Methylosarcina fibrata AML-C10: one gene and its partner. The protein of the gene in region 1 interacts with the protein of each later gene in a pairwise test. Links are inferred from orthologs where the notes say so. Each region holds a gene or a part of one and is shown in the gene's direction. Other genes may lie near its edges.

What was found.
Region 2: the proteins of gltA (region 1) and A3OW_RS0107150 interact in binary tests that used the Escherichia coli proteins (3 or more experiments, as listed by UniProt). The link is inferred for Methylosarcina fibrata AML-C10 from one-to-one orthologs.

What each region holds. Positions count from the first base shown.
Region 1 is NZ_KB889965.1:2,741,920-2,757,563, reverse strand. What follows is about bases 4,702-7,568. They hold gltA (citrate synthase), read left to right. Parts: upstream 4,702-5,416; coding sequence 5,417-6,721; downstream 6,722-7,568. Other genes in these bases: A3OW_RS0112985 (SemiSWEET family sugar transporter), read left to right, coding at 7,125-7,430; A3OW_RS0112995 (bifunctional 4-hydroxy-2-oxoglutarate aldolase/2-dehydro-3-deoxy-phosphogluconate aldolase), read left to right, coding at 4,702-4,998. Outside these bases: A3OW_RS0113010 (hypothetical protein), read right to left, coding at 1-299; zwf (glucose-6-phosphate dehydrogenase), read left to right, coding at 852-2,321; edd (phosphogluconate dehydratase), read left to right, coding at 2,426-4,246; more of A3OW_RS0112995, read left to right, coding at 4,348-4,701; A3OW_RS0112980 (hypothetical protein), read left to right, coding at 7,764-9,050; A3OW_RS0112975 (coiled-coil domain-containing protein), read left to right, coding at 9,040-10,272; A3OW_RS0112970 (lipopolysaccharide biosynthesis protein), read left to right, coding at 10,412-11,734; A3OW_RS0112960 (OprO/OprP family phosphate-selective porin), read left to right, coding at 11,975-13,447; A3OW_RS0112955 (choice-of-anchor I domain-containing protein), read left to right, coding at 13,596-15,119; A3OW_RS0112950 (alkaline phosphatase PhoX), read right to left, coding at 15,255-15,644.
Region 2 is NZ_KB889965.1:1,493,167-1,508,751, reverse strand. The notes cover bases 12,738-15,545. They hold A3OW_RS0107150 (lipid kinase), read left to right. Parts: upstream 12,738-13,586; coding sequence 13,587-14,504; downstream 14,505-15,545. Other genes in these bases: A3OW_RS0107140 (low affinity iron permease family protein), read right to left, coding at 15,018-15,428; A3OW_RS0107145 (DUF2383 domain-containing protein), read left to right, coding at 14,491-14,925; A3OW_RS0107160 (AsmA family protein), read left to right, coding at 12,738-13,388. Also shown: A3OW_RS0107210 (SDR family oxidoreductase), read left to right, coding at 253-1,008; A3OW_RS0107205 (cupin domain-containing protein), read left to right, coding at 1,041-1,457; A3OW_RS0107200 (hypothetical protein), read left to right, coding at 1,477-1,920; A3OW_RS29040 (NAD(P)H-dependent oxidoreductase), read left to right, coding at 2,019-2,336; A3OW_RS0107195 (SDR family NAD(P)-dependent oxidoreductase), read left to right, coding at 2,306-3,076; A3OW_RS0107190 (MGH1-like glycoside hydrolase domain-containing protein), read left to right, coding at 3,218-5,857; A3OW_RS0107185 (SDR family oxidoreductase), read left to right, coding at 5,903-6,754; A3OW_RS0107180 (acetylxylan esterase), read left to right, coding at 7,030-7,935; A3OW_RS0107175 (esterase family protein), read left to right, coding at 7,980-8,660; A3OW_RS0107170 (dihydrodipicolinate synthase family protein), read right to left, coding at 8,750-9,658; A3OW_RS0107165 (glucose-1-phosphate adenylyltransferase), read left to right, coding at 9,985-11,208; more of A3OW_RS0107160, read left to right, coding at 11,457-12,737. UniProt on the Escherichia coli protein: In vitro phosphorylates phosphatidylglycerol but not diacylglycerol; the in vivo substrate is unknown.

The sequences.
Region 1 (15,644 bases):
ACGACGAGTACGCCCTGATCGAAATCACCGTTTTTGACCGCTCTTTTGGCGGCGGTAAGTTTGGTGCCGACGCGGGACAGAATCATGGAGTTGTTCCGGTTTTCGGAAGTCAGGTTGATGGCGGCCTTGGCCAGCCGGGTGAAGTTTTCCGCGTCTTTTTTCTTGCCGAATTCGATCAAATCGTCGGTAATCGAAGTCAGGAGGGAGAGGTCTTCATTAATGGCGCTGCCGGCGGCAAAAACAGAGCCTGCCAGGGCGAAAAACAAGAGCAAGGCGGCTGTCAAGACTTTGAGTTTCATAGCTGTTTTCCTCGGTTATCTAGTTATAATCAATAAAATCGTCGGGTTAAATGGCGAAGAGCCCTCACCCGGACTGCTATGCTCAAGAGGGAAGAGAGCGGACGGGAATTCGCACATAGCGCATTTAAGCCATGACTGTCGCTTTCATGCCCATTCCAGACCGGACTCCCTTCACCAACCGCCTTCTCTCCGGACTTCTCCTGGGGGCGGGTGTAAAGCGGAGAGCGGGGCGGATGGTGTCCTCTTTAATATAGCAGCGAGTCGATACTATAAAAGCAATTCCGGAATTCTGTCAACAATATTTCGAATCGATATTAATCGAGTCTGTGCTAGCCTTGGTCAATCAGGGCCGGTTTTTCTGGGAGAGCTTTTCTCAGGCTTGCCGAGTCAAGACGACGGATACGGATTCAAAACTTGCCGAAGCCGGGCGAGCAGCGCCCTTTATGACAATGAGTTCAGCGTCTTGTAGCGATTTCTGAGATAATAAGTGGGTTAAGAGAGTCAATCTCCCCGCAGTCCCGGCAATCTCAATCTTTTCGATAATTAATCCGAATGAAAGACAAAAAAACGTATAAACCCTGTGATTTGGTTATTTATGGCGCGCTGGGCGACTTGTCCCGGCGCAAGTTGCTGATTTCTTTATATCGCCTTGAAAACGCCGGATTAATCGAGTCCGCCACCCGCATCGTCGGCATTGATCGGCGTGAGGGAGGAAGCCCGGAATTTATCGAGATTGCGCGTAAAAGCCTGGATGAATTTCTCAACGATAAAGTGGATGAATCGGTCTGGGAGAGATTTTCAGCCCGGCTGTCCTATCTGCCGATCGACTTGACTCAACCCGAACAGTATTTGAAATTGAATGGGATCATTGACCAGTCTTCCCGGATCATGGTCAATTATTTTGCCGTGGCGCCCTTTTTGTTCAAGAGCATTTGCCAGGGGCTGGCCCAATCCGGCGTTTTGACTCCCGAAGCGCGCATGGTGATGGAAAAGCCGATCGGGCATGACCTGAAATCTTCCAAAGAAATCAACGACGAAGTAGCCAAAGTGTTCGCTGAAGACCAGGTTTACCGCATCGATCACTACCTCGGCAAGGAAACGGTGCTGAATCTGCTGGCGTTGCGGTTCGCCAATTCCATATTCACCACCAACTGGAACCACAACACCATCGACCACATCCAGGTCACTGTTGCCGAAGAAATCGGCATCGAAGGCCGCTGGGAATATTTCGATAAAACCGGTCAGTTGCGCGACATGTTGCAGAATCACTTGCTGCAGATTTTGACCTTCATCGCGATGGAACCCCCGGTCAACCTCGAAGCCGAAAGCATTCATAACGAAAAAATCAAGGTTTTGAAGGCGTTGCGTCCGATTACGGTCTACAATGTCGACGAAAAAACGGTACGGGGCCAATATACCGCCGGCTATGTGAACCGCAACGAAGTGCCGGGTTATCTGGAAGAAGAAGGGGCCAACAAGAAAAGCGTTACCGAAACTTTTGTCGCGATCCGGGTCGATATCGACAACTGGCGCTGGGCAGGCGTGCCGTTTTATCTGCGTACCGGCAAACGCATGCATCACAAGCGAACGGAAATCGTCGTTTATTTCAAACAACTGCCGCATAATATCTTCAAGGACAGCTACCTGCGGCTGCCGCCCAATAAATTGATCATTCATCTGCAGCCCAACGAAGGCGTCGAAATCGAGATACTCAACAAGGTGCCCGGCATTGATGAAAATCTGCGCATCCAGAAAACCCGGCTGGATTTGAGCTTTTTTGAAACGTTCAAGAAGAGCCGTATCTTCGGCGGTTACGAGAAGCTCGTGCTCGAAGCGATGCGCGGCAATCCCACCCTGTTTTTGAGCCGCGAAGAGATTGAGCAGGCCTGGATCTGGATCGATTCGATCCAGAATGCCTGGGCGAAGAGCAGCGAAAAGCCGAAATCCTACCAGGCCGGCTCGTGGGGGCCGATCGCTTCGGACTTGTTGCTGGACCGGGACGGTCGAGCCTGGGAAGGTTGAATTCCGGAGTCCGCCCATTGTTGAATTTTTCGGATTATCATCGAGTATTGACGCGGTTCGCGGTTACTCATGAATGATTGCCCTTAGTCTAGAAGGAAACCCTGATGCATCCAGTTATAGAAAAAGTCACTCATCAAATCATTAAGCGCAGCCGCGAATCGCGTGCGATTTATCTGGCGCGTGTGGATTCGGCCGTCGAACAGGGACCCCGCCGTCTATCGCTGGCTTGCGGCAATTTGGCGCATGGCTTTGCCGCTTGTTCCGCAATCGAAAAAACCGATTTGACCGGCGACCGCAAAGCCAATATCGCCATCATTTCCGCTTACAACGACATGCTTTCCGCGCACGAGCCTTACAAGGATGCGCCCGCCCTGATCAAACAGGCCATCCGCGAAGCGGGCGGCGTCGCTCAGTTTGCCGGCGGCGTGCCGGCGATGTGCGACGGCGTGACCCAGGGCCAGCCGGGCATGGAACTGGGGCTGTTCAGCCGGGACGTGATTGCGATGGCGACCGCCGTCGGCCTCAGCCATAACATGTTCGACGGAGCCTTGTATTTGGGCATCTGCGACAAAATCGTGCCGGGATTGTTGATCGGCGCTCTGACCTTCGGGCATCTGCCGGCCGTTTTCGTGCCTTCCGGCCCGATGACCAGCGGCATTACCAACAAGGAAAAGGCGCGGGTCCGGCAAAAATACGCCGAGGGCAAGGTCGGGCGTCAGGAACTGCTGGAGTCCGAGTCCAAATCCTACCACAGCCCCGGCACCTGCACTTTTTACGGCACCGCCAACAGCAACCAGATGATGGTGGAAATCATGGGCCTGCATTTGCCCGGAAGCTCCTTCATCAATCCCTACACGCCGCTGCGCGACGAGCTGACCAAGGCGGCCGCCCGGCAGGTGTTGAAATTCACCGCGCTGGGCGACGATTTCCGTCCGATCGGCCACGTCGTCAACGAAAAGGCGATCGTCAATGCGATCATCGGCCTTTTGGCCACCGGGGGCTCCACCAATCTGACGCTGCATCTGGTCGCTGTGGCCCGGGCGGCCGGCATTCTTGTCAATTGGGACGATTTCGATCAATTGTCCCGGGTCATCCCCTTGTTGACCCGGATTTATCCGAACGGTCCGGCCGACGTCAATCATTTCCAGGCGGCCGGCGGCATGGGCGTATTGATTGCCGAACTGTTGAGCAACGGTTTATTGCATGAAGACATTCCAACGATTGCCGACGGACGCGGTCTCAGGAACTATACCCGGGAGCCCCATCTGGACAACGGCAAGCTGATCTGGAAGCCCTGTCCCGAGGCGTCGCTGGATGCCGAAGTGCTCGGCAGCGTGGCCCAACCGTTCGATATCACGGGCGGCCTCCACGTCATGCACGGCAATCTGGGACGCGGCATTTCCAAAGTGTCCGCCGTGGCCAAGTCGCACCGAGTGGTCGAAGCGCCGGCGGTGGTGTTCGACGATCAGGACGACATGATGGCGGCATTCAAGCGCGGCGAGCTGGAAAAGGATTTTGTCGCGGTCATCCGTTTCCAGGGACCGAAATCGAACGGCATGCCGGAACTGCACAAGCTGACCCCGCCGCTGGGCCTGTTGCAGGACAAAGGCTTCAAGGTCGCGCTGGTGACCGACGGCCGCATGTCGGGTGCTTCCGGCAAAGTGCCTTCGGCCATCCATATGTGTCCGGAATGCGCCGACGGCGGTCCCCTGGCGAAAGTGCGCAACGGCGACCTCATTCATCTGAACACCGAAACCGGGGAGGTGAACGTGCTCGTCGACAATGCCGAATTCAATGCGCGCACGCCGGCGGTCAATAGCGCCAGAGATCATCATCACGGCATGGGCCGGGAACTGTTCGCCGGTTTCCGCTTGAACGCCTCGTCGGCCGAGACCGGAGCGACCAACGTGTTCGTCAACGATTGACGGACGGTTTCGGCAGGCTTTTGAAATGGTACGGCGAATCCTCGTTGCCGATTGGAATAACGGCGTAAGCGCCGGATTGTTAAACTTGAACCGTGAGACCTATGCAAAAAAACCAGTGGAAAATCCAACCCAAAGACATTTTAAATGCGGGCCCGGTGATGCCCGTGATGGTGATTCAAAATCTCGACGACGCGGTGCCGCTGGCTCAGGCTCTGGTGGCGGGCGGCATCAAAGTACTGGAAATCACCCTGCGCACTCCGGTAGCGCTTGATGCCATTCGCCTGATCCGCAGGGAAGTCGGGGAAGCCGTCGTCGGCGCGGGCACCGTGGCCAATGCCGCTCAGTTGAAAGCCGTGGAAGAGGCCGGCGCCGTGTTTGCGATCAGCCCCGGCATTACTTCATCCTTGCTGGCGGCGGCCGCCTCGGGCGGCATCGCGCTCATTCCGGGGATCGCCACGCTTTCGGAGCTGATGCTGGGCATGGAGTACGGACTGGATCATTTCAAGTTTTTTCCGGCGGAAGCGGCGGGCGGCATACCGATGTTGAAAGCCATCGCGGGGCCCTTTCCCCAGATGACGTTTTGCCCGACCGGCGGCATCTCTCCGGACAATTATCAGGCTTATCTGCAACTGGGCAACGTCGCCTGCGTGGGCGGCTCCTGGCTGGCGCCGCAGGATGCGGTAAAATCGAAAAACTGGGAAAAAGTGACCGAATTGGCGCAACAGGCGATCGCCCGCGCCAAGACGGTTTAGCGAACGTGTAAACAACAGATACCCGGGAGATAGGGCAATGCCGTTATCGTGAAAACCGAAAACCGCTCCCGCAGATGATGTTCATGATTCGGGGGGGCGAAAGCTTCTTTATGTCGGTTAAGTTAAGAGAAAAACACGGTAGGGTGGATAAGCAAAGCGCATCCACCGCACGTCCGCCGGATGCGCTTTGCTTATTCGGCCTACGGAATTCCTTAATTTAACCCTCATGAAAATCGGCTTTCACTCCTTCTGATGAAAATGTATTTTTACGGTAAAGGCATTGAGAAATCCGGCAGGAGACGCCGCGATTTGCTTGATTATCAAGCGAAAGTGGTAGTTAATCGCCATGGTTTCTTAATATTTCCCGAACTTTATGGTAATGTCATACGGCTACGTGACAACAACTGAGAATCGATCCATGACCCAATCAACCAGTGTTACCTTAACTAGCAAAGATTCCAAGACATTATGCGAACTCCCCGTTTTGTCCGGAACGACGGGGCCTGATGTACTGGATGTTCAATCCCTTTATAAGCAAACGGGCATGTTTACTTATGATCCGGGTTTTACTTCGACAGCCAGTTGTCGTTCCGCCATCACTTATATCGATGGGGAAGCCGGCGTGTTGCTGTATCGAGGCTATCCGATCGAACAACTGGCAGAAAAATGCACTTTTCTGGAAGTCTGCTATCTGCTGCTCGAGGGCGAATTGCCGGATCACCAGCAATTGCAGGCGTTCGAGCGCAATATCACGCTTCATACCATGGTCCATGACCAGTTGAACAATTTCTTCAAAGGCTTCCGCCGAGACGCGCATCCCATGGCCATCATGGTGGGCGTCGTCGGCGCGCTGTCGGCTTTTTATCACGACGCCCTGGACATCCGTTCGAAATGCGACCGCCAGATGACCGCCATTCGCTTGCTGGCGAAAGTGCCGACGATCGTGGCGATGTGCCATAAATACAGCACCGGCACGCCGTTCATGTATCCCAAGAACAAACTGAGCTATGTCGAAAATTTCATGCGCATGATGCTGGCCACGCCCTGCGAGGAATTCGAACCCAATCCGGTTCTGGTCAAAGCCCTCGACCGCATTCTGATTCTGCACGCCGATCACGAGCAGAACGCCTCGACCTCGACCGTCCGGCTGGCGGGCTCCAGCGGCGCCAATCCGTTCGCCTGCATTACCGCCGGCATTGCCTGCCTGTGGGGCGCGGCGCACGGCGGTGCGAACGAAGCCGTGCTCAACATGCTCGAAGAAATTCAAGACGTGTCCCGGATCGGCATCTATATCGACAAAGCCAAGGACAAAAGCGATCCGTTCCGACTGATGGGGTTCGGTCACCGGGTCTATAAGAATCACGACCCGCGCGCCAAACTGATGCGCGAAACCTGCCATCAGGTGCTGACCGAGCTGGGCCTGTGCGACGACAAGATGTTCAAGCTGGCGCTGGAACTGGAGCGGATCGCGCTGGAAGACGAATATTTCATCGAGAAAAAACTGTATCCCAACGTCGATTTCTATTCCGGCATCGTCCTGCACGCGCTCGGCATTCCCAGCAAGATGTTCACCGCGATCTTTGCGATGGGCCGGACGGTGGGCTGGATTTCCCATTGGGATGAAATGATCGCCGATCCCGAACAGAAAATCGGGCGTCCCCGGCAGTTGTATACCGGCGCCGCGCGACGCGATGTTCCTGCAATCCATGGCAATGCGGTGTAACGGCCGGACAGGCGCCGGTTTACCCGCGGTGTGTAGCGTGAGAACGGCAGCGCCCGTGTCGCAGTTATAGACTCAAGCTGCGGCGAAGATGCCGCTCCCGTAAAGAGTTTTGATTGTCCAGGAAGATCAAGGTCTGACTGTGACCATGAAGATCGAAAGATGTCTGTGGGAGCGGCTCTTGTGCCCCATGGGATATTAGCCGCGATTAAACCTTGGTCGCGGCTAAAGCCGCTCCCGACGATTTTCATGATTCGGAATGACGGGGAAGCCTCTTCATGACGGTCAAGTCGAGCGAATCGTACGGTAAGACCTTGTTCACGGCTACCCTGAATTGAGCAGTTGAATTGATCGGGCTGCCAACCGGGCTGTTTGGCCCGTTTTTGATACAATCCAAATGATCCTGATGACAACACCTGAAACTATCGGATACCTCGCCGCCGTGCTGACGACCGCTTCCTTTTTGCCGCAGGCTGTTTTAACGATAAAAACAAAAAATACGGACTCTCTTTCCTTGTCGATGTACGGCTCGTTTACCCTGGGCGTCTTTTTATGGCTGGTTTACGGATGGTACCTGCGGGATAAGGCCATCATCGCCGCCAACGCCATTACCTTTGTATTGGCTTCGGCCATTCTGTACGTGAAAGTCCGCAATACGTTACGCAAGAAAAAGCCGCTCAGCCGGCCAGGCGCCGGCCGCTATTCCCGTTAATCCGGCGGTCCCTGCCGGCGGGATAATTTTAAAATACCGGCGTTCCGGTTAAGCCGTAAGGTCCCTCAATTGCCGCCGATACCGCGGTTTCGGACTTTCCGGGAATCCCCCAAGGCCCGATCGAGACACTAAAATGCCTTTTTATATAACGGTTTAGGATAATTAAGGTACAATACCCGCATCGTCGGCAACGGTGGAGAAAAGGCACGGCAAGGAATAATTGTGCCCTTTCCATGCCCTTTTTCTATACAATGGATTTTGTTCCTGCTTGACATACACATTTTCCGGCTGATCAAGAATTACAAGAAAATTCATGTTCGACTCACATCATTCATGGCGATGGAAGTAAAAAGCGTTATCAAAAAACACCCAATCGGCGGCATCGGCGGTTTCATCAACAGCGTGCAGACGCTTTTTGTCGCTACGCTAAGGATTTGGACGATTCCCATTGTCTTGATGTTGAGCATGGCGACGGGATTTACCACGTACTACGGCCTGTCTCATTTCATTCTGCCGTGGATTGCCTTGATCATTACCATTGCGATCCAGTCGATCATCGTGATCAGCTCTCTCGAAATCGCCGGCATGCACTGGAAAGCCAACAAACTGCGATTTTTCAGCGTGCTGGTTTCGCTGCTGATCGCGGTTTCTGCCTCCATCACCTTTTCTTATTTCAAGTTTTACGAAATTTCTCAAAGCGGCCCCATCCGGATAGAGCGTATGAATCAGGTGCGGAAGGAGGTCAGCGGTTATCTGACGGCCCTGGCCGGAGCCAGAAGCCGGATCCTGAAACTTCAGCAACAAGAACTGGAAAAGGCGTCGGCCGAAGTGACCGAGGCCTATTACGGAACGCATCCCGGCGTGCAGTCGGCCGGCAAAAACATGGTGGGGCAGGGGCCGTTTTTTCGCTATCAGAACCGGCTGTTTCAGGAAAAAAAGGAACAGGCCGCTCAGCTCGAGCGAAAACTCGAACTGTTGAACGATGACATCCGGTTCCTGCAGACCAGTCTCAATCAGTGGAATCTGAAGAACGCCGACGCGGAAAAACAATATCAAAGGATCGTCGCCGGTTTGCAGGAAGTGCAAATCAAATTCAATCAGTTGTCCGCCAACGGCGGCGTCATCGCGCCGGAAGCGCCGATTTTGATGACTTATGCCGAAATCACCCAGGGCGTCACCCCTTCCTTCGCGATGTGGAGAAATTTCTCGCTGTTCGCTTTTGTTTGTGCTTCGATGGCGGATTTCTTTACGGTGTTTTTGTCGTACCGGCTGGAATTTACCGCACCCGGCCCGTTGAGCGAGCGCGAGAAGGATCTGGTGTTCGAGTGCCTTCGGCAGTTCACCGAATTTAGAATCAACGAAAACGACGAACTGGAAATGGTGATCGAAAAATCCGAAATCGAAAAAGCCCGACGATATTCCGACTGGTCCAGGGTATTTGCCGTCGGTTTTTTGTTGAGCCGGGGATTTCTCAGGAAAATCGACAGCCGATCCGTGGAATTTGCCCCCAACCTGTATCCGTTGATTGCGGAACGCATGGGTTACCGGCTCAGCTCGATCAAAGCCCAGCCGTCCGTATCGTCCAAGTCCGAATTCAATGAGGCGCCCAATGAGCAGTGATTTATCGCCTTTCGATGCCTGGTTAAATGAAGCGAATCTGGCTTTCAACGAATCCAACCAGGATTTCTGGGACCCCGGATTCGACGGGGAAAGCCGGGTCGTTTATTCGAAGCTTGGACCCTATCGCAAGCTTTTTTTATGCCCGGCCAAATTCATCCCCCGCTTTTACCATCGCATTTACCCATTGCCGATCGAAGACTGGCATCTTTCCGTCCGGACCGAGCTGTACGGCGGATTGTGCACGATCGACGCCACGTTGACCGTCCATTTTCAGGCGACTTTCCGGTACGTGGAAAGAAACCCGGACGCCTTGCCCGACGTCAACGCCCATATCAAAGCCGGCTACGAAGGCCTGATCCGGACTTCGGCCGACGCGGAACTCCGGAATCTGCGGGAAGGCTACTGGATCCAGACCGGGCTGACCGACGTCGAACGGCAGATCGAAAACATCATCAACGAAACGCTGGTATTGAAGCAAATCAAGTGCCGCACGCTCTGTACGCTGAAGCCTTCCTTCGAAGAACTGCCGGACGAATCGAAACTCGACGGCCGTTTCATGCAGGAATCGGTCTATCTTAACATCGTCAAAAAGAATTTCGAGTTCCGCGAAAAACAGAGCCGCGAACTCTTCCGGCAGGAAGAACAACTGGAAAAAGAACGCCTGCAGCAGCTCGATCAGGTCAATGAGATCAAAAAGCGGAAACTGGTGCTGGAAAGCGAAAACATCAAGCGTTTGCTAAAGGAACAGGGAAAGCAGAACATCGAGCAGTACGCGATCGAGGTGGAACTGCATGCCGAGAAAGTCAGGCACCAACTGCGCCTGCAGGAAATCGAAAAAGCCGCAGAGCTTAAGTTTCAGAAAGAGCAGCAACTGCGCGAGCTGGAACTGGAGCGGCAGATGCAGGAGAAAAGGCTCGAACACGAAGCGAGGATGAAGGAAAGAGAGCTCAAAGTGGATTATGAGTCCCAGGAAGCGGAACTGCTGGAGAAACAGAAAATTGAAGAACAACTGGAGGCCGCCCGCATCGCCCATCAAACCCGGTTACGGGAAATGCAGCTTCTGGCTGAAATCAAGGAACTGGAACTGCGCGTGGAAGTCACCAAAAACAAGGACCAGTATCTGCACCGGCAGATCGAATGGCTGGTTCTCGACAAGCAGCGGGCCGAATTGACTCGCGCCATCAAGGAAGCGGAGCAGGACGTCGACGATACGTTCGGCTAGGCGTTCGGCTGCCTGAATCCGATCCGATTTTCGCTTAGACTCACAGGCCTCCTTATTCCGTCGGGGCCGATCTTCTGTTTCGTCAAGAAAGGCGGTCGAAGCGTTATTTCCCTTTTTAATTTATGCCTGAATTTTCAGCGTGCGCAGACTTCAGCTCCACGAACAGCAAGAAACTACAGTTCCCAAGCGGCGTTTAAAGCTGCGTCCTAATTTTCATCACTCGATTCTGCTGTTTTTTCTGGCATTGGCCCATTATGTCCTGATGTATGGAACCAACGTCATGCTGGCCCACGCTTTGAACATCGGAGAGTTCAATGATTACACGGTCGCCGTTTCGACCGTCACCATGCTGTCGACGTTTGCCACGCTGGGCCTCGAGAAATATGCCCTGCAGGCTTTTCCGCTGTTTCGGGAACGGCAGGACTGGCGGCGCTATCGGGGATTCTGGCGGTTCTCGTTGCGCACGATTTTAGGCTTCGCTCTTTTTTTAACGGTGGCTCTCGGTGTTTCCCTGGAATCCATACTGGCCATCCACGGAGCGAATTACCATATTGCCATCGTCGTGTATGCGGGTTTCTTGCCGGTTATCGGCGTCGGTTTGTATCTGGTTGAATTTCATGCCGCGCATGGCGCTTATTTGCTCAGCGTCACGATTTACCGGTTATTGTTGCCGGCGCTTTATCTTTTTTTTCTCATCGGGATTTCCATCAGCCTGGCCCGTTTATCCGCCCTGATTGCGGTGAGTTGTTACGGCATGGCCTGGACGATGGTCAGTTTACTGATGCTGAGGCTAAGCTCTTTTTTCAAACCGCTGGCCGTCGATCACGCCGATCCTTTGATCAACGGCGCGAGCTGGTTGAGAAATTCCCTGCCGTTGGTCATGAACAGTTTGATGATGACCGTCATGACCAGCAGCGGAGTCGTCATTCTGGTACTGTTGTTTCCGTCGAGCCGGGAAGTCGGCATTTACGCTGCCGCCGCGCAGACCGGCAGTTTTATCTCGCTGATCGGCACGTCGACCAATCGGTATTATCTGCCGATGATGGCGGCCTTCATGGAACATCGGGACAAGGATTCGATCCGGCAGTTGCTGCAGGAGCGGGCGTTGATCGTCGGCGGTTTGATCCTGTCGTTGCTGATTATCATTTATTGGTACGGCGACAACATTCTCGGGTTATTCGGAGCTCATTTTTCCACCGGCTATACGGCTTTGGTCATCATCGCGGTCGGGGCTGCGATCAGCGCATTATACGCCGACATACCTTATTATTTGCAGTTTATGGGCCGCAAGCGGATTGTGTTCTATTCAACTCTGGCGGCGACCTCGTCGATGGTCCTGCTGAGTTTCGTGTTGGGTTCGAGCCTCGGCATGACCGGCGTGGCGTTTGCCTACATGACGTCGGTGACGCTTTTGTTCCTCGGCTTGCGGATCATCGCGGAACTGCATTTCAAGCGCTGGTAGCGGCCGCACGGTTTTTGCCGGAGGCGAAATCGGTCTCTGTTGCGGAAACGGTAAAATCGAAAAAATCAATGCCATTCATGCGGGATATCGGCAACAAACGCTAAAAATTTGCCGAAAGACAACAAATCGATTGAATTGTTGCATTGTCATCAAATTGTCATAAAGCGGTCATAAAGCTGTCATCTGACTTTCCTATTCTTGCTCCAGTTTTTTTGTTAACCAACTGTGAGCAAGCACTACATGAAATTATCCACTCTGACTCTGGCAGTGACCGCGGCTCTGGGCGCCGGCGCTGCTTCGTCCGCTTATGCCATCGATTTGTATGTCGACGTCAAAACCAAACAGATTTACGCCGAGCCCGGCCGTAACCGGGTAAAGATGGGCTCCTTCGTCCAGGTCGACGAAATGGCGCCCGCAGCGCAGCCGGCGCAAAGCGAAGAGCTGGCCGCTGTGAAACAGGATCTCGAAATGAAGACCAACGAAATCAAGGCGTTGCAGGAGCACATGACCGAAGCCGAAAAAGTGAAGGTCACCATGGATAAAAAAGGCTTGCAAGTTGAATCTGCGGATAAGGATTTCCAGTTTAAACTGGGCGGGCGTATTCAGGCCGACGCCAACTACAGCAACAACGATGATTTTGTTGAAGCGGGCACGACAGATCATGTTGAAGCCAATGACGGCACGGAATTCCGCCGCGCACGGATTGATTTTACAGGTGTCTTCTTTAAAGACTGGAATTTTAAGACCCAAGCGGATTTCGCTGATAACAGCGTTGCCATGAAAGATTTATTTATGGAATACACCGGTTTGAATTTCATGAACGTTACCGGCGGTCAACAGAAGCAAAACTTCAGCAGGGAATTGCTGGAAAGTTCCAATGACTTGATGTTTACCGAACGGTCATTGATGAACGTATTAAATGGCCCGGTTGTTGACCGGGCGATCGGTCTGAATCTTCAAAGTAAAGCCAAGGACACATGGACCGCAGCCCTCGGTATTTACGGAGATACGATTTCAGCCAATAAAAATAACGGTAAAGCCGATGAAGGCTGGAGTGTTTCCGGGCGCACCACTTATGCCCCGATTGATGAAAAAGGGAAGATGATATACGCAGGTATTGCCGGCAATTACCGGGCGCCAAACGCTAATGACCAAGTTCTTGATAAAGGGTTGGTATATGAATATGAAACCGACCATATGTCCAACCTCTTTTTAATAGAAACCCCTGTTAAAAACATTAACAACATTAAAATGTTGGGGCTGGAAACCGGGGGCATCTACGGACCTTTTTCAGCAAGTGCGGAATATACGCGTACCTGGCTTGATCGAAAAGATTCAGGCAATGACAATCTTGAATTTGACGGATGGTATGTAGACGCGGCATGGTCAATAACAGGCGAATCGCGCAAGTTCAAAAGCGGCAAATTTTATAAGATAGATCCAACTAAAAATTTCAGTTTGAAAAATGGCGGTTGGGGCGCTTGGGAACTGGCGACACGATATTCGGCGGTCGACCTCAACGACGGTTCTTTCAAAGGGGGCGAGCTATCGAACATCACTGTTGCTTTAAACTGGTACTTTAATAGCAATTTCCGGTTAATGGCTGATTACACTAGAGCGTTCAGTATTAAAAATCCGGCTGTTACAACCGTTTCAGGCGGCGATCCGGACAATAACAATACATTTACCCTACGCGCACAATTAGCATACTAAATCAGATAATATAAAATTGATAAAAAGCCGTGCCGTTTTATCGGTGCGGCTTTTTTTATTGGCACAAATTCATATATCATGTACGGTTGAAGCTGACCAAAGCTTCGGAAACCATAATATAAACCATTAAATTAAATTCAGAGCTATTTTGAGATCATTCGATATTCTTAAACTGTTGCCCATCTTCTTGTTGTCCGCTTGTGCGGTAACGCCCTCGACATCGCAGCGGCAATGGGCTCTCGAACCCGTCAGTCTGTACGATTCCGGCTATCGGGAAGGCACCGAGATCATCAGCGTTCAGCAAGCGACGTTGCGGGCGGTGCTGAACAATTACGAAACCGGCGAAGTCGATCTAATCGACGTTGGCCGCCCCGAACATTTGCAGCGAATTGCCCGGTTCAGCCTGGGGCTGCATCCGGGTGAAGAACTGACCTCGGTGGCGTTTCATCCGTCGGAAGATCTGTTTGCGGCCACTGTCGATGCCGGCGTCAACCCCGGCCGGCTGGAAATCCGCTCGGCGTCGACCGGTGCCTTGGTCGACCGCATCATCGTCGGGTTCGGCCCGGATGCGGTAGTCTTTTCTGCCGACGGCCGGCTCGCCGTGATCGCCAATGAAGGCGAGGATTTTCTCTTCGAGCCGAATGCCAAGCAATTTTTCAAGCCGGAAGGCAGCATTTCGATTGTTCGATTCAACCGATCCGGCCATATCGTCCATCACAAGAATCTGGAACTGGCGAACAATATAAATAACGAAGGCTTCATCGTAACTCAGGGCGGCCGGTTTTTAGAGAGAGAAATCGACTGGAACGGCGACGGCAAGATCAGCAAAAAACTCGATTTTGACGGCAACGGTAAAATCGAAAAGAAAAAGATTTTGCTGGGTACCTTCGAAGGCCATGAGGTGTTCGGAGCGGAACAGAACGGCGAAAAGAAAATAATGATACCGGTAAAGTCCAACTCGCTGGGTTTATTAGAGCCGGAATATATCGCAATCACTTCGGACGGAAAGAAGGCTTACGTTACGCTTCAGGAAGACGATGCCGTTGCTTACGTTGATCTGGCGCATGAGCGAGTGACCGGTTACTGCGCTCTCGGCATCGCGAAGCACAAAGTCGATGCCCGCTACGACGGCTGGATCCAGTTCAATCAATCGATGACGGGGCTTCGGGAGCCCGACGGCATCGCGCTGACGGACAAAGGCCGTTATTTCGTCACCGCCGACGAGGGCGATACCGAAGCGGATCCGACCGATCCCGAGCAGCCGATGAGCGGCGGACGCACGGTCAGTGTCTTCGATGCGGCAACGGGCGTCTTGCTGGGCGATACCGGCAGCCAAATCGATGAAGTCGCCTTTGCCAACCAGGTTTATCCCGAGCGCCGCAGCAACAAAAAAGGCTCCGAACCGGAAATGCTGGTGTCGTTCGATCTGGACGGCGTGCCGTTCGTCGCGGTCGGCATGGAAAGAGCCGGGGCGGTGGAATTGATTTCGCTGGCCGATCCTTATCATCCCAAAGTCGTATCGCTGGGCAAAATGGCCGGAGAAGAAGGCAAATCGCCCGAAGGCATAGCCCACTATATGATCGGCGATGAACATTATCTGCTGACTGCGAATGAAATGAGCGGCACCGTGGAATGCTTCAAGATTGTAAAAACGCCGCTTGATGGATCATAAAAACTGGTTGGGTAAGGGAGTAAGCCTGGAATGGACAGAAAAGGGAAGGGCTATCGGCGGGAGATTGTTGAGGGTGTTGAAAAAAAGGCCGCTGACGCGGCCTTTTAATTCCGGCTTGTTTCTTTCTTACGGAGCTTATTTGATTTTGAAGCCGGTGATCCGGATCAGATCGTCGGTCGGATAATCGTCGAATAGGGCGCAGTCGCTGCCGTCGATACAGCCGGCATCGTCGCTGTGCTGGATGTGGACGTAAGCGGTTTTGCCGTCGCCGGTAAAAATGAAGCCTGTAGGTTCGGCGCTGCTGTCCCTGACCGACAGAACCCTCACGCAGCCGTCCGACTTGAGGTCGCGGTCGGCGCCGTCCGGCAGGCAGGCCCAGATGTCGCCGAAAGGATTGTCTTCAATCACGTACATATTGCCCGTGACCGGCTGGAACGCCAGGTTGTCGGGTTGATTGAGCTCTTCGTCGCCTTCGACGGCGCGGTTTGCCGTGGCCACGGCAAATCCTTTGTCTTCTCCGCTATC
Region 2 (15,585 bases), 1.3 Mb from region 1 along the record:
CTGCATTCCGGTTCTCCTTGACGCGTGCAGCGGTCGGGACTTGGCCGAGACAAGCCGATGCCATCGGTTGGGGCAAGCAGCGTCGGGAGCATCGTCGTGCCGGGCCGAAGTCGTCGGACACCACTCGTCAGTGGCTTTCCTGGACGAATAAACAAGTGAAATTAAATCATAATTCAAGCTCACCGCAAAGAATTTCGCCCGATGGTTCGGTATTCTGTGCCCACGATCAAACACGTCACAGAGGAGACCAACATGAAAATCATCGTCATCGGCGGAACCGGCCTGATCGGCTCGAAAACCGTCGCCATACTACGCCAGGGCGGCCACGAGGTTGTCGCCGCCTCGCCCAATACCGGCGTCAACACCCTCACCGGCGAAGGCCTCCAGGAGGCCGTGGCCGGTGCGCAGGGAGTGATCGACCTCGCCAATTCGCCTTCATTTGAAGACGGGGCGGTGCTGGAATTCTTCGAGACCTCCGGCCGCAACCTGCTCGCGGCGGAGGCCGCGGCCGGCGTCCGGCACCATGTCGCGTTATCCATCGTCGGAACCGACCGGACGCCCGACAATGGCTATTTCCGGGCCAAGGTCGCGCAAGAAAAACTGATCGAGGCTTCCGGCATCCCCTACACCATCATCCGCTCGACCCAGTTTCTGGAATTTCTCGGCGGCATCGCCGCTTCGAGCACGGACGGCAATACGGTCAGGCTTTCGCCCGGCCTGTTCCAGCCCATCGCGGCGGACGACGTGGCCGCCATCGTCGCCGATGTGGCGCTCGCGGCTCCGCGAAACGGCATCGTCGAGATCGCCGGCCCGGAACGGGCCCCGTTCAACGAAATCGTCGCCCGTTACTTGAAGGCCGTCGGCGACCCGCGCGAGGTCGTGAGCGACCCCGAGGCCCGCTACTTCGGCGGCCGCGTCGAGGAGCGTTCGCTCGTGCCGCTGGGCGAAGCGCGCCTCGGCCGCATCGGGTTCGACGAATGGTTCCGCCGCTCCCAGGTGAGAGCCTGATTTTCTATCCACCTACCGAAGGAGAGACTTTTATGAAACGCATTTTGTATTCGCTGCTCGTCGCCACCCTGCCGTTCAGCAACCTTCTCGCCAATGAGGCGAAGTCGAAGAGCGCCAAGGTGACCCTCGTCTACCAGCACGAGCTGCCGAACGTTCCCGGCAAGAGCATCAAGGGCGTGCTGGTCGAATACGGCCCGGGCGGCTACTCGCCCGGCCATCGGCATGCCAATTCCGCTTTCATCTACGCGACCGTGCTTGAGGGCGCAATCCGCAGTCAAGTCAACGACGGACCGGTGACGACTTACGAAGCAGGGCAGAGTTTCTCCGAGCTGCCCGGCGACCGCCACGGCGTCAGCGCCAATGCCAGCGAGACAAAGCCGGCCAAGCTTCTCGCGGTGTTCGTCGCGGATACGAACGAGACGGAACTGACGACTCCGATCGAAAAATGAGCAGAGCCGGTGGACCTCGATGGACGGAGCATACATATCGGCCTTTGCAGCGCTGGCGGGAACCGCCATCGGCGGACTGACTTCGTTTGCAACCTCATGGATAACGCAACAGGCACAAGCCAAGTGCCAGCGGCTTGCCGCCGAGAGGGAGAGCCGAGCCGCGCTGTTCGGCAGGTTTCTGGACGAGGCGGCAAAGCTGTATTCCGATGCTCTGCAAAACAGACGAGACGATATCACCGGATTGATCGGTATTTACGCGCTGACGAACCGAATACGCCTTATCTCGTCGCCGCACGTCGTCGAGGCCGCCGACTCCGTGGTTCGCATCATCGTCGATACCTATCTTGCGCCGAACATTACGATGGAAGAGATGCGGGCAAATTGGATCGATAGGCACGTCGATCCGCTACGGGACTTTAGCGAAGCGTGCCGACAGGAGTTGCTGACATTCGGACGGTACTGAAACGGCGCAGGGAACTTGCCCGCTGCATCGGGCGAATACCTGCTGTCCGTCCTTGTCGTCGATAGTGACGAAAAAAACTTATTCGCGAACGACATAGAATGAATCAAAGGAGAGCATGCATGAACAAACCCGCTCACATTCTCGGCATCGCCGGCAGTCTTCGTCGTGGGTCGTACAATCGCGCCGCTCTGCGCGCGGCAGCGCAGCTTGTACCTGAAGGTGCGGCCATAGCCATCTTTGAGCTTGACTGCGTTTCTTCCCCAATTCGCATGGGGTCGAAATGGGCGATTCGGCCCACTGTATTTCCTATTCTTAGGCGTGGCTCGCACGGGCACAACCCTGAGCGGTTCAAGCGCAAGTATTCATATCAACCCAGGAGCACCAGATGTTCACACGGCTTGACATGCAGGGATTGAAGGACAAGGTCGTCATCGTTACGGGTGGAACCTCGGGCATCGGGCGCGCCGCGGCGCTTGGCTTCGCAAAGCAAGGAGCGAAGATCGTTATCACCGGGCGACGCGCCGGCTCCATCAAGGAGGCGATGAGCGACCATCCGAACATCGCAGGGTTCACGGCGGACGTTTCAGTGCCGGCCGACGCCGCCCGAACGATCAACGAAACGCTCAGTATCTGGGGACGCCTGGACATCCTGGTGAACAATGCCGGGGCCGGTGCAATTCTTCCGATGGCGGACGGCACGGCCGAGAAGATCGCCAGGATCTTCGCCGTCAATGTGCTCGGGCCGAGTCTGCTGTCCGCGGCGGCGCTTCCCTACCTGACGGCGTCGAAAGGGGCCATCGTCAACGTATCGAGTACGTTCGGCCAGAAACCGGCGGCCGGACTATCCCACTACGCGGCGAGCAAGGCCGCGCTGGATCACTTGACGCGTTGCTGGGCGCTTGAGCTTGCGTCGCAAGGCGTGCGCGTCAACGCGGTCGCGGCCGGTCCCACTGAGACCTGGGCGTTGACAGAAATGATGGGACTCTCTCCGGACCAGGCCGAGGTCGTCAAGGAGCGGGAGCGCGAACAGATTCCGCTCGGCCGCAGAGGCATCCCGGAGGAAGTCGCCCGATGGATCGTATCGCTCGCAGATCCCGGCTCCGAATGGGTCACCGGACAGGTGATCACCGTCGATGGCGGCCTGGGACTCACATGATCACATTGCGCAGATACAGCACGCTATCGGTGACTTAGTTCTGACCACGACTCGCGCCGATTGTTCGTGTTCTGGCTCGAAACTGTTGGCATAGCCATTGCGAAAAAGCTTTACACGTAACCGAGAGAGGAACTTATTGACATGACATCACTTAATGCCGAGCAGCGTCGTTTGCAGGAACAGCGCCTGGCCAAACAGAATTGGCGGCGCTGGGGACCCTATCTCAGCGAGCGCCAATGGGGCACGGTCCGCGAAGATTACAGCGCCGAGGGCGCCGCCTGGGATTATTTCACCCATGACCAGGCCCGCAGCCGAGCCTACCGCTGGGGCGAGGACGGCATCGCCGGCTTCTGCGACGACAAGCAGACCCTTTGTCTGGCCCTGGCCTTGTGGAACGAACGCGATCCCATCCTGAAAGAACGCCTGTTCGGTCTGACCAACGGAGAAGGCAACCACGGGGAGGACGTCAAGGAGCTCTATTACTACCTGGACGCCACTCCCACGCATTCCTATCTGAAGATGCTTTATAAATATCCACAGGAGGCTTTTCCCTACGATAGCCTGACCGAGGAAAACCGCCGGCGCGGAAGCGATCAGTTGGAATTCGAGTTGCTCGATACGGGCATTTTCGACGACGATCGCTATTTCGACGTCTTTGTGGAATACGCCAAGGCCGGGGTAGACGACATTCTGATGCTGGTCACGGCGCACAATCGCGGAGCAGAGGCCGCGCCCCTGCATCTCTTGCCGCAGATTTGGTTTCGCAATACCTGGTCCTGGCACCGGGACGCCTATAAACCTGCATTGGCCGCTGCCGGGAACGAGGTTGTCAAGATCCGGCATCGGGATTGGGGCGATTATCAGTTTTACGCCGACGGCGCATCGACTCTGCTGTTCTGTGACAATGAGACCAACGGCCGGCGTCTCTACGGCATGGCATCCGCCGGTTATTTCAAAGACGCTTTTCACGACGCCATCGTGCGGGGCGACTCACGGGCCGTAAATCCTCGGCGCGCGGGCACCAAGGCGGCGGCGCATTATCGTTTTTCCGTTGCCCCGGGGGAAGCGGTGCAAGTGCGGTTACGGCTCAGCAAGAATACCGTCACGCAGCCGTTCGCCGATTTCGATCAGGTGTTCGCGGCCCGGCGCGGGGAAGCCGATGCATTTTACGCGCAACTCCAGGCGGAAATCGCCGCCGAGGATGCCCGCCTCGTGCAGCGTCAGGCTCTGGCGGGGATGATTTGGAGCAAACAGTTTTATTACTACGACGTTCCCGAATGGCTGCACGGCGATTCGACCCAGCCTCCGCCCCCTGCCTCCCGTTGCCACGGCCGCAACTTCGAATGGCGGCATCTGAACAATGCCGACGTTCTGTCCATGCCCGACAAATGGGAATACCCTTGGTACGCCGCCTGGGATCTGGCCTTTCACTGCTTGCCTTTGGCGATGATCGATGCCGATTTCGCCAAGGATCAGTTGTTGCTGCTCACCCGCGAATGGTACATGCATCCCAACGGCCAGTTGCCGGCTTACGAATGGGCCTTCGGCGACGTCAATCCGCCGGTCCATGCCTGGGCCGCCTGGCGGGTGTTCCAGATCGACCGCAAGCAGCGCGGCGATCAGGGCGATCTGGCCTTTCTGGAACGGATCTTACACAAATTGATGCTCAATTTTACCTGGTGGGTCAATCGTAAGGACGTTGAGGGCCGCAACATCTTTCAAGGCGGTTTTCTGGGACTGGATAACATCGGCGTGTTCGACCGCAGCGCGCCGTTGCCGACCGGCGGTTTCATCAATCAGGCGGACGGCACGAGCTGGATGGCGATGTATTCTCTGAATCTGATGCGCATCGCCTTGGAGTTGGCCCTGCACAATCCCGTTTACGAGGACATCGCCACCAAATTCTTCGAGCATTTTCTGCACATCGCCGAAGCCATGAATAACATCGGCGACGAAGGCATCGGTCTTTGGAGCGAGGAAGACCAGTTCTACTATGACGAACTCAATCTGTCCGACGGCCGGATCGTGCCGCTGAAAGTGCGTTCCATGGTCAGCTTGATTCCCTTGTTTGCCGTGGAAGTTCTGGAACAGGATTTGTTGGACCGGCTGCCGGATTTCCAACGTCGGCTGAAGTGGTTTTTGAACTACCGTCCCGATCTGTGCAAGTTGGTCTCGCGTTGGGAGGAACCCGGCTTGGGCGAGCGGCGTCTTTTGTCGCTGTTGCGCGGCCATCGCATGAAGCTTCTGCTCCGGCGCGCATTGGACAGCACCGAGTTCCTGTCCGATTACGGGCTGCGCTCCCTGTCTCGCGTTCATAGGGAACAGCCCTATGTGTTCGAATGCGCGGGCAATCCCTTGAGCGTGTCTTACGTGCCTGCCGAGTCGCTCACCGGACTGTTCGGCGGCAACTCCAATTGGCGGGGACCTGTCTGGTTTCCGGTCAATTACCTGGTGATCGAGTCCTTGCAGCGCTTTCATCATTACTACGGCGCCGATTTCAAAATCGAATGTCCCACCGGCTCCGGTTACTTTGTCAGCATCCACGAGGCGGCCGAGGAACTGTCCCGGCGCCTGACGCGATTGTTCCTGAAAGACGAAAATGGCCGCAGACCGGTGTTCGGCCATTATGAAAAACTTCAGTCCGATCCGCACTTCAGGGACTATATCCTGTTTTACGAATATTTCCACGGCGACAACGGCCGTGGCGTGGGAGCCTCCCACCAGACCGGCTGGACGGGCGCGGTCGCCAAATTGATCCAACCCTGCCGCAAGCCTGATTAGGCCGTCATGCCCTCTTTCACCAACCATTGCCAAGGAGATTTCCCGATGAGCAACTCTGAACCCTTGCCCGACGTCGTCATGCCTTTCTGCCCGGTCCGCCAAATGCTACGAGGACAAAAAGCTCTGGTTACCGGCGCCGTCTCCGGAATCGGCAGGGCCGTCGCCATTCATATGGCACAGGAAGGGGCCTCCGTAGTTATCAATTATGCTTCCAACGATGCGGGCGCACGTGACCTCGTCGAGGAAATCGAGGCCAAAGGTGGCGCCGCCATCGCCGTCAAGGCGGACGTTTCCGATGAAGAACAGGTCCAGGCCATGTTTCGACGGGCGATTGCCGAATTCGGCACTATCGACATTCTGGTCAACAATGCCGGCCTGCAGAAAGATTCCCCGTTTGAAGAAATGACGCTGAGCCAGTGGAACACGGTCCTTGGCGTCAATCTGACCGGCCAATTTTTATGCGCCCGTGAAGCGGTGCGGGAATTCAAGCGCCGCGGCGTGGTGCCCGCAGTTTCCTGCGCGGCGGGCAAGATCATCAGCATGAGTTCGGTGCACGAGGTCATTCCCTGGGCCGGTCACGTCAATTATGCCGCTTCCAAGGGCGGCGTAATGTTGATGACCAAAAGCATCGCCCAGGAGGTCGCGCCGTATCGCATCCGGATCAACAGCGTCTGTCCGGGCGCCATCCGCACCCCTATCAATAGGGATGCGTGGGGGACGCAGGAAGCGTATGCGGAATTGATGAAACTGGTGCCTTACAAACGCATCGGCGAACCCGAGGACGTCGCCCGCGCCGTGGTCTGGTTGGCTTCCGACGATGCGGATTACGTCCATGGGGTCAGCCTGTTCGTCGACGGCGGCATGACGCTGTATCCCGGCTTCGAAACCGGAGGCTGAGGCATGGCACGGGAATCCGTCATTCAGGTACGACCCATCCCGGCATCCGGCGTAATTACCCTGTCTGAGCTTGAAAGGCAAAAAAATAGCCTTCTCTGAACAACAAGCTTCCCCTGCGACAAAATCTTCCTTTTTCTGCCGGAGCGTGGAAAAGGCGGGCAAAGCAAGACTTTCACCGAAGGAGGTCCTTTTTACTCTATTCTTAATGTACAATTTCTTCTTCAAATGTCACTTTTTTTTTCATGCCCGGTTTCGACCCTTCTTACGGATATACTTTGGAGCAACTGCTGCGCATCGCTCCGCCGCCCCAGCCCTGGGATTTCGAGTCGTTCTGGCGGAGCCGATACGAGCGGGCCATGCAATTGGAGCCGCAACCGCGGCTCACTCCCGGCAACGGATCGCATCCGGATTACGACTGTTACGACCTTGCCTATCGATCCACCGGCGATTTCGAAATCGGCGGCTGGGCGCTGATTCCCAAACGCGGCCCGGTGACCCGAGGCGTGGTGGTCGGGCACGGTTACGGCGGCCGGGACGGACCGGATTACCATCTTCCCATTGCCGGCGCCGCCTTTTTGTTTCCCTGTTTTCGCGGCCTGTCGCGCAGCCGCCGCTGGCCCATTTCGGACAATCCCCACTACCACGTCCTGCACAACATTCATAAAAAAGACCGATACATTCTGGGTGGCTGTGTGGAAGACCTGTGGCTGGCGGTGTCCGCTTTGCTCCGGCTGTTTCCCGCAGTGGCCGGTCATGTGGCTTATCTGGGCATCAGCTTCGGCGGCGGCATCGGCGCGCTGGCGCTGCCCTGGGATCTTCGCATCCGGCGCGCCCATTTCAATGTGCCTACCTTCGGCCATCATCCTCTGCGCCTGCAACTGCCGAGCACGGGCAGTGCCGCCGCGGTACAGGTTTATCAGCGAGAGCACGGTCATATTCTCGACATCTTGAGCTATTACGATGCCGCCGTTGCCGCGCAATATATCCGTATTCCCGTGCACGTGGCGGCGGCGCTGGCCGACCCGGCCGTGGCACCGCCGGGCCAGTTCAGCATTTACAATGGGTTGCCTGGAGAAAAACGTTTGTTCGTTCTCGACAAGGGCCATCTGGATTATCCCCGCCGGGTTGAACAGGAAAACGCGTTGTTAGCGGAATTGCATCATTTTTTCAGCGAATTATGAATCGGGAATACCACTATTGGTATAGTCACCGCCTTGAACGGAACATGGAATTGCTGTTGTTCGGCCATGCCGGAGCGAAAGTTCTGATCTTTCCGACGAGGGAAGGGCGTTTTTACGAATATGAAAATCTCGGCATCGTCGACGTGTTGGCCGATAAAATCAACGCGGGGCATCTGCAACTGGCGTGCGTGGACAGTATCGACCGGGAGACTTTTTACTGCGATTGGCGCCATCCGGCAGACCGGATTCAGCGCCATATCCAGTTCGAGGAATACGTACTGCAGGAGGTTCTGCCCTTTCTCGCGAGCAGGAACGCCCATCCCTGCACGATTGCACACGGTTGCAGCCTGGGTGCTTTTCATGCCGCCAACATCGCTTTTCGCCACCCGCATCTGTTTCAGAAGCTGTGTGCGTTTTCCGGCCGCTACGATCTGACGCTGGCAGTGGAAAGCTTCCACAACCTGTTTAACGGCTATTATGACGACAACATCTACTTCAACACGCCTACCCATTTTCTTTCGGGTCTCGATTGTCCCTGGCGCCTCGAGCATTTGCGCCGGATGGACATCGTGCTCGCGGTCGGCAAAGAGGATCCGTTTCTCGGCAACAATCACCATCTGAGCCATCTGTTGTGGTCCAAAGGCATCGGGCACGTTCTGCACGAATGGGACGGGCGGGCCCACCAGGGCCGATTCTGGCGGCGGATGGCGCAGATTTACTTGTGATGCAGTAAGCATTGAAAAGCCGCCGAGTTTTCAGCGATTCAGCTTTTAAGACCTATCTTCTTTATTGGGACACGTTCGGGGGGGCGCTTTCACGACCGATTGTCAAGAACGACGTCCAGCGCGGCCAGACATGCTTCGACTTTTGCCCGAACCGGGCCCAGGGCTTCGGCGGGAAGGGCGGTAAACGGCGCCCGGACGTGGATCGGGAAGTCGGCAAGACGCGCGCCCATCGCTGCTTTCACCAGAGGAATCTCGGGAAAAGAGCTTCCGGTCCGGTAATCGTTCCAGACGTTGAAAGCGCGCTGAAGCGCTTGCGCCTTGCCGTCCGCAGCGCCGAAATATTTTCGGACGGCAAGCAAAAATTCGGGCAGGGGATTGGCGCCGCCGCTGACCGATCCCGTCAAGCCGGCTTGCAAGGCTGCCAGGGCTTCGAAGTCGTTCGCATGGAATATTTTCAGTTGCGGAAATTGCGCTTGATAAGCGGCGGCATGTTCCAGGCGGCCGCTCGAATCCTTGATTCCAGCCAGTTCGATGCCCCGGCCGAGAAGCCTGCCTATCAAATGGCCGTCGACCGGATTGCCGGTATGCTGCGGAAAATTATACAGAAAGACCGGCAGCGAAACACCCGCCAGCGTTTCGGCAAAAAAGCGGCACAGCCCTTCGTGACCAGCTCCGGCATAATAATACGGAGGCAGCAGCAAAACGGCATCGCCGAGTCCTTGCGTGCCGCGGATCAGTTTCCGGCTGTCTTTCACGCAGGTCGAGCTGACGTTATTGATCAGCGTTCCCGAAAAATGGCCTCTCGCGAATTCGAGAAGGTTTTGCCGCTCGGTCAGAGTCAGCGACGGAAATTCGGCGGTCGTGCCGTTGCATACGGCCGAGCGCACGCCCCAGCCGGAAAGCGCCGACAAATAGGGCGCGAAAGCCCGCCGGTCGATCCTGCCCTTGCGGTCGAAGGGTGTCAGCAAAGCCACGACGGGAGCGGATAAGTCAAACATGCATCGGCCGATTTGTTGATGATAAGAAGAATGTTGCGACCTTTGAAAGGTCGAGCCGCTTCGATTGCCGGGAAGACGCTCTGCCGCATCCGGAAAGATTAACAAAAGGCCGGCCGGAACGGGAAGCAGATTATTGCAGTTAAGCCAGGCGCATTTGTGTCCTGGGGTATCCACCACCCGAAGCCGGGCCTCTCTTTCTTTCTCTGCCAGGCAAAAACAGGTTATTTAAGCAGTCCTTGCCCGGGTGAACTCGACACCCCGACCGCCGTCTAAAATTGAAACCGCGTTCAAGACGCGGCCATTTTTCAGATTTTGCCGAGGCCGTTATGGAAAATACCGATAGAATAGTGGCGCTGGTGCTTGCCGGCGGGGAAGGCGCCCGTCTTCATCCGCTCACTTCCCATCGTTCGAAGCCGGCGGTTCCGTTCGGAGGAAAATACCGTCTGGTGGACTTCGTGATCAGCAATCTGATCAATTCGAGCGTGGATTTGATTTACGTGCTGGTCCAGTACAAGTCCCAGTCTCTGATCGAGCACCTGCACAAGAGCTGGGAAACGTCCCGGGTTTCCACCGGTTTCGTCATGGAAGTGCCGCCGCAAAGGCATCTTGGCGACGACTGGTTTCAAGGCACGGCCAATGCCGTTTATCAAAACCTCGAGCTGCTGGACCGGCATCAATCCGATCTGGTGGCCGTATTCGGCTCCGATCACGTCTACCGCATGGACGTACGGCAAATGGCGGAGTTTCATTGCGCCAACGATGCGGACATCACCGTGGCGGCGCGTTCGGTGCCGTTGGCCGAAGCGACCTCGTTCGGAGTGCTGGAAACCGACGAGGCAGGCCGGATTTGCGCTTTCCGGGAAAAGCCGGCCCAGCCGAAACCGATGCCCGGCGACTCCGGGAGAGCTTATGTGTCGATGGGCAATTATCTGTTCAAGACCGAAAAATTGAGGAGCATCGTCGAGGAGGCGCACCAGCGGAAGGAGGTCGACTTCGGCAGCGAAATCCTGCCCCGCCTGTTTCAGACGCACCGCATGCTGGCTTACGATTTCACCTCCAACCGGGTGCCGGGCACCAAAGCGTATGAAGAAACCGCTTACTGGCGCGACGTCGGCACGCTCGAATCCTACTGGAAAGCGCATCTGGATCTTCTCGGACAAAAGCCACTGTTCGATTTGTTCAATCCGCACTGGCCCGTTCGTTCTTCCCGCTACGACGGTCCCTGCGCAAAAATTGTCGGGCTTTGCGTGGAAGACAGTCTGATCGGATCCGGCTGCTGGGTGGGCGCCGCGTCGGTCCGCCGCTCCATCGTCGGGCGCGAGGTGGTGCTGGAGGAAGGCGTGGAACTGGACGAGTGCATCATTCTCGATTACGTAAAGATCGGCAAGGGCAGCAAGCTGCGGCGAACCGTCGTCGACAAGAAAAACATCATCGAACCGGGCTCCCGAATCGGCTTCGATCGTGAGCAAGACGCTCAACACTATTATGTCGATGCTTCGGGCATTACCGTCGTTCCGCGCGGGAATCGGCCGGTGGGGCTGATTTATTGAACGGTCGGCGTTCAAGTGTGCAGAAAGAGTTAGCCATTCGGGCCTCAGGGCCTCAATCTGAAAGGAAACGGAAAGTTTCCTGAAGATTGGACAAGCTTTTTTTCGATTCAATAGTTTGCGCCTTCCGGCCCACCGAAAGGCGAAGTTCGAACGGAACACTTTAATAGTGTTTATTGTGGCTTCTTCGGGAGGAAAACTCCCGGCCTGCCGGGGAAGCGGAGTTTTTTTCATGTGCCGGGAGAGAAACGATGCGACAAATCTTGAAATGGACGGGAATCGTCATTGCGGTGCTGGTCATTGCCGGCGTGCTGCTGGCGGCCTTTTTCGACTGGAACTGGCTGCGTGGCCCGCTGTCGTCTGCGATCAGCACTTCGTTGGATCGGCGCTTTGCGATCAAGGGCGATCTGTCCGTCGACGTGTCGACCACACCGCGCATTACCGTCGATCAAATCGAACTGGCCAATACGCCCTGGGGCAGCCGGCCCGAAATGTTCACTCTCGATCGGCTCGAATTCAGCATTCGCCTCAAGGATCTATTGGGCGGCAAGGTGGTACTTCCCGAGGTTCGCCTGATCAAGCCCCGGCTCGTCCTGGAAAAGAACGGCAAGGGAGAGGTCAATTGGGAGTTCGGGAGCGCCGAACAGGAATCCGGTGACGAATCGGCGAGCCTTCCCGAAATCGGCTTGCTGGCGATCGACGACGGTCAACTTCTCTACCGGGATCCGGTCACCGAGATCGACGTTTCGGTGGCGAGCGGCATCGCCTCGGCCCGGCAACAGTTCGTCAAAATACAGGGCCGAGGCCGCTACCAGGAGGCGAAGCTGAAGATCGAAGCTACCGGAGGTGCGTTGTCGGAACTCAAGGAAAAAAAGATGCCTTATCCGGTCGATATCGAATTGGCTCTGGGGGAAACCCTGATTACGGCCAAAGGCACGGTGAAAGACCCGGCGCAATTCGAGGAACCCGATTTGAATCTCACCTTGAAAGGCCCCGATTTGTCCGAATTGCAGCCTTTGCTCGGCGTGTCGCTGCCGAAAACGCCGCCCTATCGGCTTTCGGGCCACGTCACGCGCAAGGGGGAGCAATGGAACGTAAAGAATTTTCAAGGCGACGTCGGCAGCAGCGACCTGGCCGGCGACCTGACCTACAGCACTCGAGACCGGCGGCCTTTTCTGCGGGCGGACCTCGCTTCGAAGAGGCTCGACATGAAGGATCTGGCCGGCTTCCTGGGAGCCGATACGGCGCCGAAAAAAGAAGAAAGCCGGCGGCTGTTTCCCGACGATCCGTACGATCCCAAAGCGTTGCGGGCGGGCGACGCCGACGTTAAATTGCGCAGTAAGAACATCATCACGCCCAATTTTCCGGTCGACGAATTCGTGGCTCATCTGAAGCTGGAGCACGGCCGGTTAACGCTGGATCCTTTGAATTTCGGCATCGACGTCGGCAAGATCACCTCCCGCATCAGCCTGGACGCCCGAGAGGAAAAGATCGAGACCAAGGCCAATCTCGAAATTCGCAAAGTTCCATTCAAAAGATTACTGGCCGGGACCCGTTTTGCGGAACAGAGCGCGGGCAGCTTTCTGGGCCGCGCCAATCTTGCCGCCATCGGCAATTCGGTAGCGGAAATGCTGGGCCATGCCGACGGCGACGTGGCGCTGATCATGGAAAACGGCCGCATCAGCAACCTTCTGGTCGAATTGATCGGCCTCGATATCGCCAGATCGCTTGCATTGGTGTTGACCCACGATCCGAGCATTCCGATCCACTGCGTCATCGCCGATTTCAGCGTGAGCCAAGGCCTCATGGAACCTCAGCTTTTGCTGGTGGATACCAACAAAAGCAATATCGTCGGGACAGGCGGAGTCAACCTCGGCGATGAAACGCTCGATCTGGTGCTGACCGCTCATCCCAAGACGCCGACGATCCTGAGCGCCCAGGCGCCGCTGATCATCAAAGGCTCTTTCAAGGAACCCGACGTCTATCCGGATCCCAAGACTCTGGGAGCGAAGGCTGCCGCTTCCGTCGCGCTCGGCGCGCTGTTGACGCCGGCAGCCGCGATTATTCCTTGGATCGAACTGGGTTTGGAGGAAAACAGCGAATGTCATGCGCTGATCGATGCAGCCAAAAAGAGCAAGACGGAACCGCCTCGACTCAAACGCAAACGAGGCGCCGTGAAATGACCGGGCGGCTGAACGGGCGGAGATTGGTTCTCGACAATGGCAAAACGCTTTACGGCTTAAACGATTCCGGAAAAACATTGTCCGAGCATCTGTTCCCGATTCGAGCGAACAATGGCTTTAACTTGCGGGCAAGTCCGACGATTTTCGGAAGAGCCTTCGGGCGCAAGATCAACGTTTTATCCGACCGGAACGGCTTGAATGACTGAACGCAAGGCGCTTTTCATCGCCAATCAAAAAAGCGGCAGGGCACAACCGAATGAGCTCGAAGGCGCCGTCCGGATTCTTGAAGAATCCGGAATGGTTCTGATCAAAGAAGAATCCGAAGATCCTGCCCATATTAACGAATTGATCAGGCAGCGCCGGAACGAAGTCGCCGCCGTCGTTCTGGCGGGCGGAGACGGAACCATGAGCTCGGCGGCCGGAACGCTTTCCGAATGCGGCCTTGCGCTGGGCATTCTGCCGACGGGCACGGCCAACGATCTGGCCCGCACTCTGGCTATTCCGGAATCTCCCGAAGCCGCCGCTGCGATCATTGCCGAGGGCCGCCTGCATGCCATCGATCTCGGCAAGGTGAATGACCGTTTTTTTATCAATGCCGCGCATATCGGGCTGGGCGTCCGAGTAAACCGCAACCTGACCCCCGACCTGAAATCCCGCTGGGGACGCTTCAGTTACGCCAAAAGCCTGATCGACTCCTTTCGGTCGATGCGTTCTTATCGTGCGGATATCGTCTGCGACGGCGAAAGCTTCAGCGTGCATTCGATTCACATCACCGTGGCCAACGGCCGTTTCTACGGAGGCGGCATGGCGCTATCGGAAGAAGCGGCGGTCGACGACCACAAATTGGGGTTGTTCAGCCTCGAACCGCAAAGTTTCTGGAGCTTTCTCAGCCATAGCGTCGTCATGCTGGGCGGGAAGTTGCAAGGCCGCGAAGGAGTTTTTCTGCGCAGCGGCGAGCGCATCCGGATCCATACGTCAAAGATTCTGGACATCTGGGCGGACGGGGAATTCATTTCGCAGACGCCCGCCTGTTTCGAACTGCGGCCGAACGGTCTGCAGGTGTATGTTCCCGAGCATTATTTCAAACAGGAGAAAACCGGCCATGCTGAGAACTGAAAAACAAGTTGCGCTCGATACGGTGATCAACTCAAGCCGCAAATCGATCGAACATTATCACTGGGTCGCCGATGCCGGCCACGATGAACGACTGAAATCCTGTCTCCACAAACGGGCTCTGCATCGGGAAACGCTGGTCGATAAACTGGCGCCCAGGATGTACCGACTGGGCGACATGCCGTCATCGCCCGATCCCGAAAAAGTGGCGGTCGAGGAGATGGTGACGCAAATCAAAGCGTCTTTTGCGGAAGATGGAGAAGAAGTGCTGCTGACTAGCCTGGACGAGATCGACTCGCAGTTGCTGAATGAAATCGGCGACGCTTTGAGCCTGGAGTTTGAAGCGGAGACGATGGCGATGCTTCGGGAACTTCAACAATCGATCATCGAAGCAAGGAAGGAAAGAGAGAATCCGACCGGTTGACGGGCCGGCTCCGGGAGCCATGCCGATGGCTGTATTCGATGCTCCTTGAACAGTGTCTGAAAACGTTGTCGATGCGGAAAAGTATCCGCGGCTTAAGGTTCCGGCGTGCCGGTATCGCGGTATCCCTGATCCAGTTCTTTTTTGGCTTCTCTGGCGAGCGCCCGATATTTTTTTCGAAACGCTTCCATCTCGTCCTCGGCCAGTTCTTCCAGACCCAGAAGCGTATTATGAGCGCCTTTGGTGGCCCGGATCAGCTCGTCGAGCTTGAGCTGGATGGCTTCCGTGTCGCGGTTTTGCGTGTTCTGGATTAAAAATACCATCAGGAACGTGACAATCGTGGTGCCGGTATTGACTACCAGTTGCCAGGTGTCGCTGAAGTGAAAGACGGGTCCGACAATTGCCCAAACCGCAATAATGCCGACGGCCACGATAAACACGCGCGGCTGGCCACAGAAACGGGCTGCGGTTTTTGCAAACCCGGAATACCAGGTATTGTTTTGCATGGGATACCTCCGCTTGGTCATTCTGCATACGATGACGCTGATGCTATGAAGTTTGTATGGGATTCAAATTTTCTTATGAATTCAATGTCATTTGAATTGAAAGTCATTAAATCTGTCTTAACCGCGAAAAGAAAAATGACGGTTTTCGGCTTTCGCC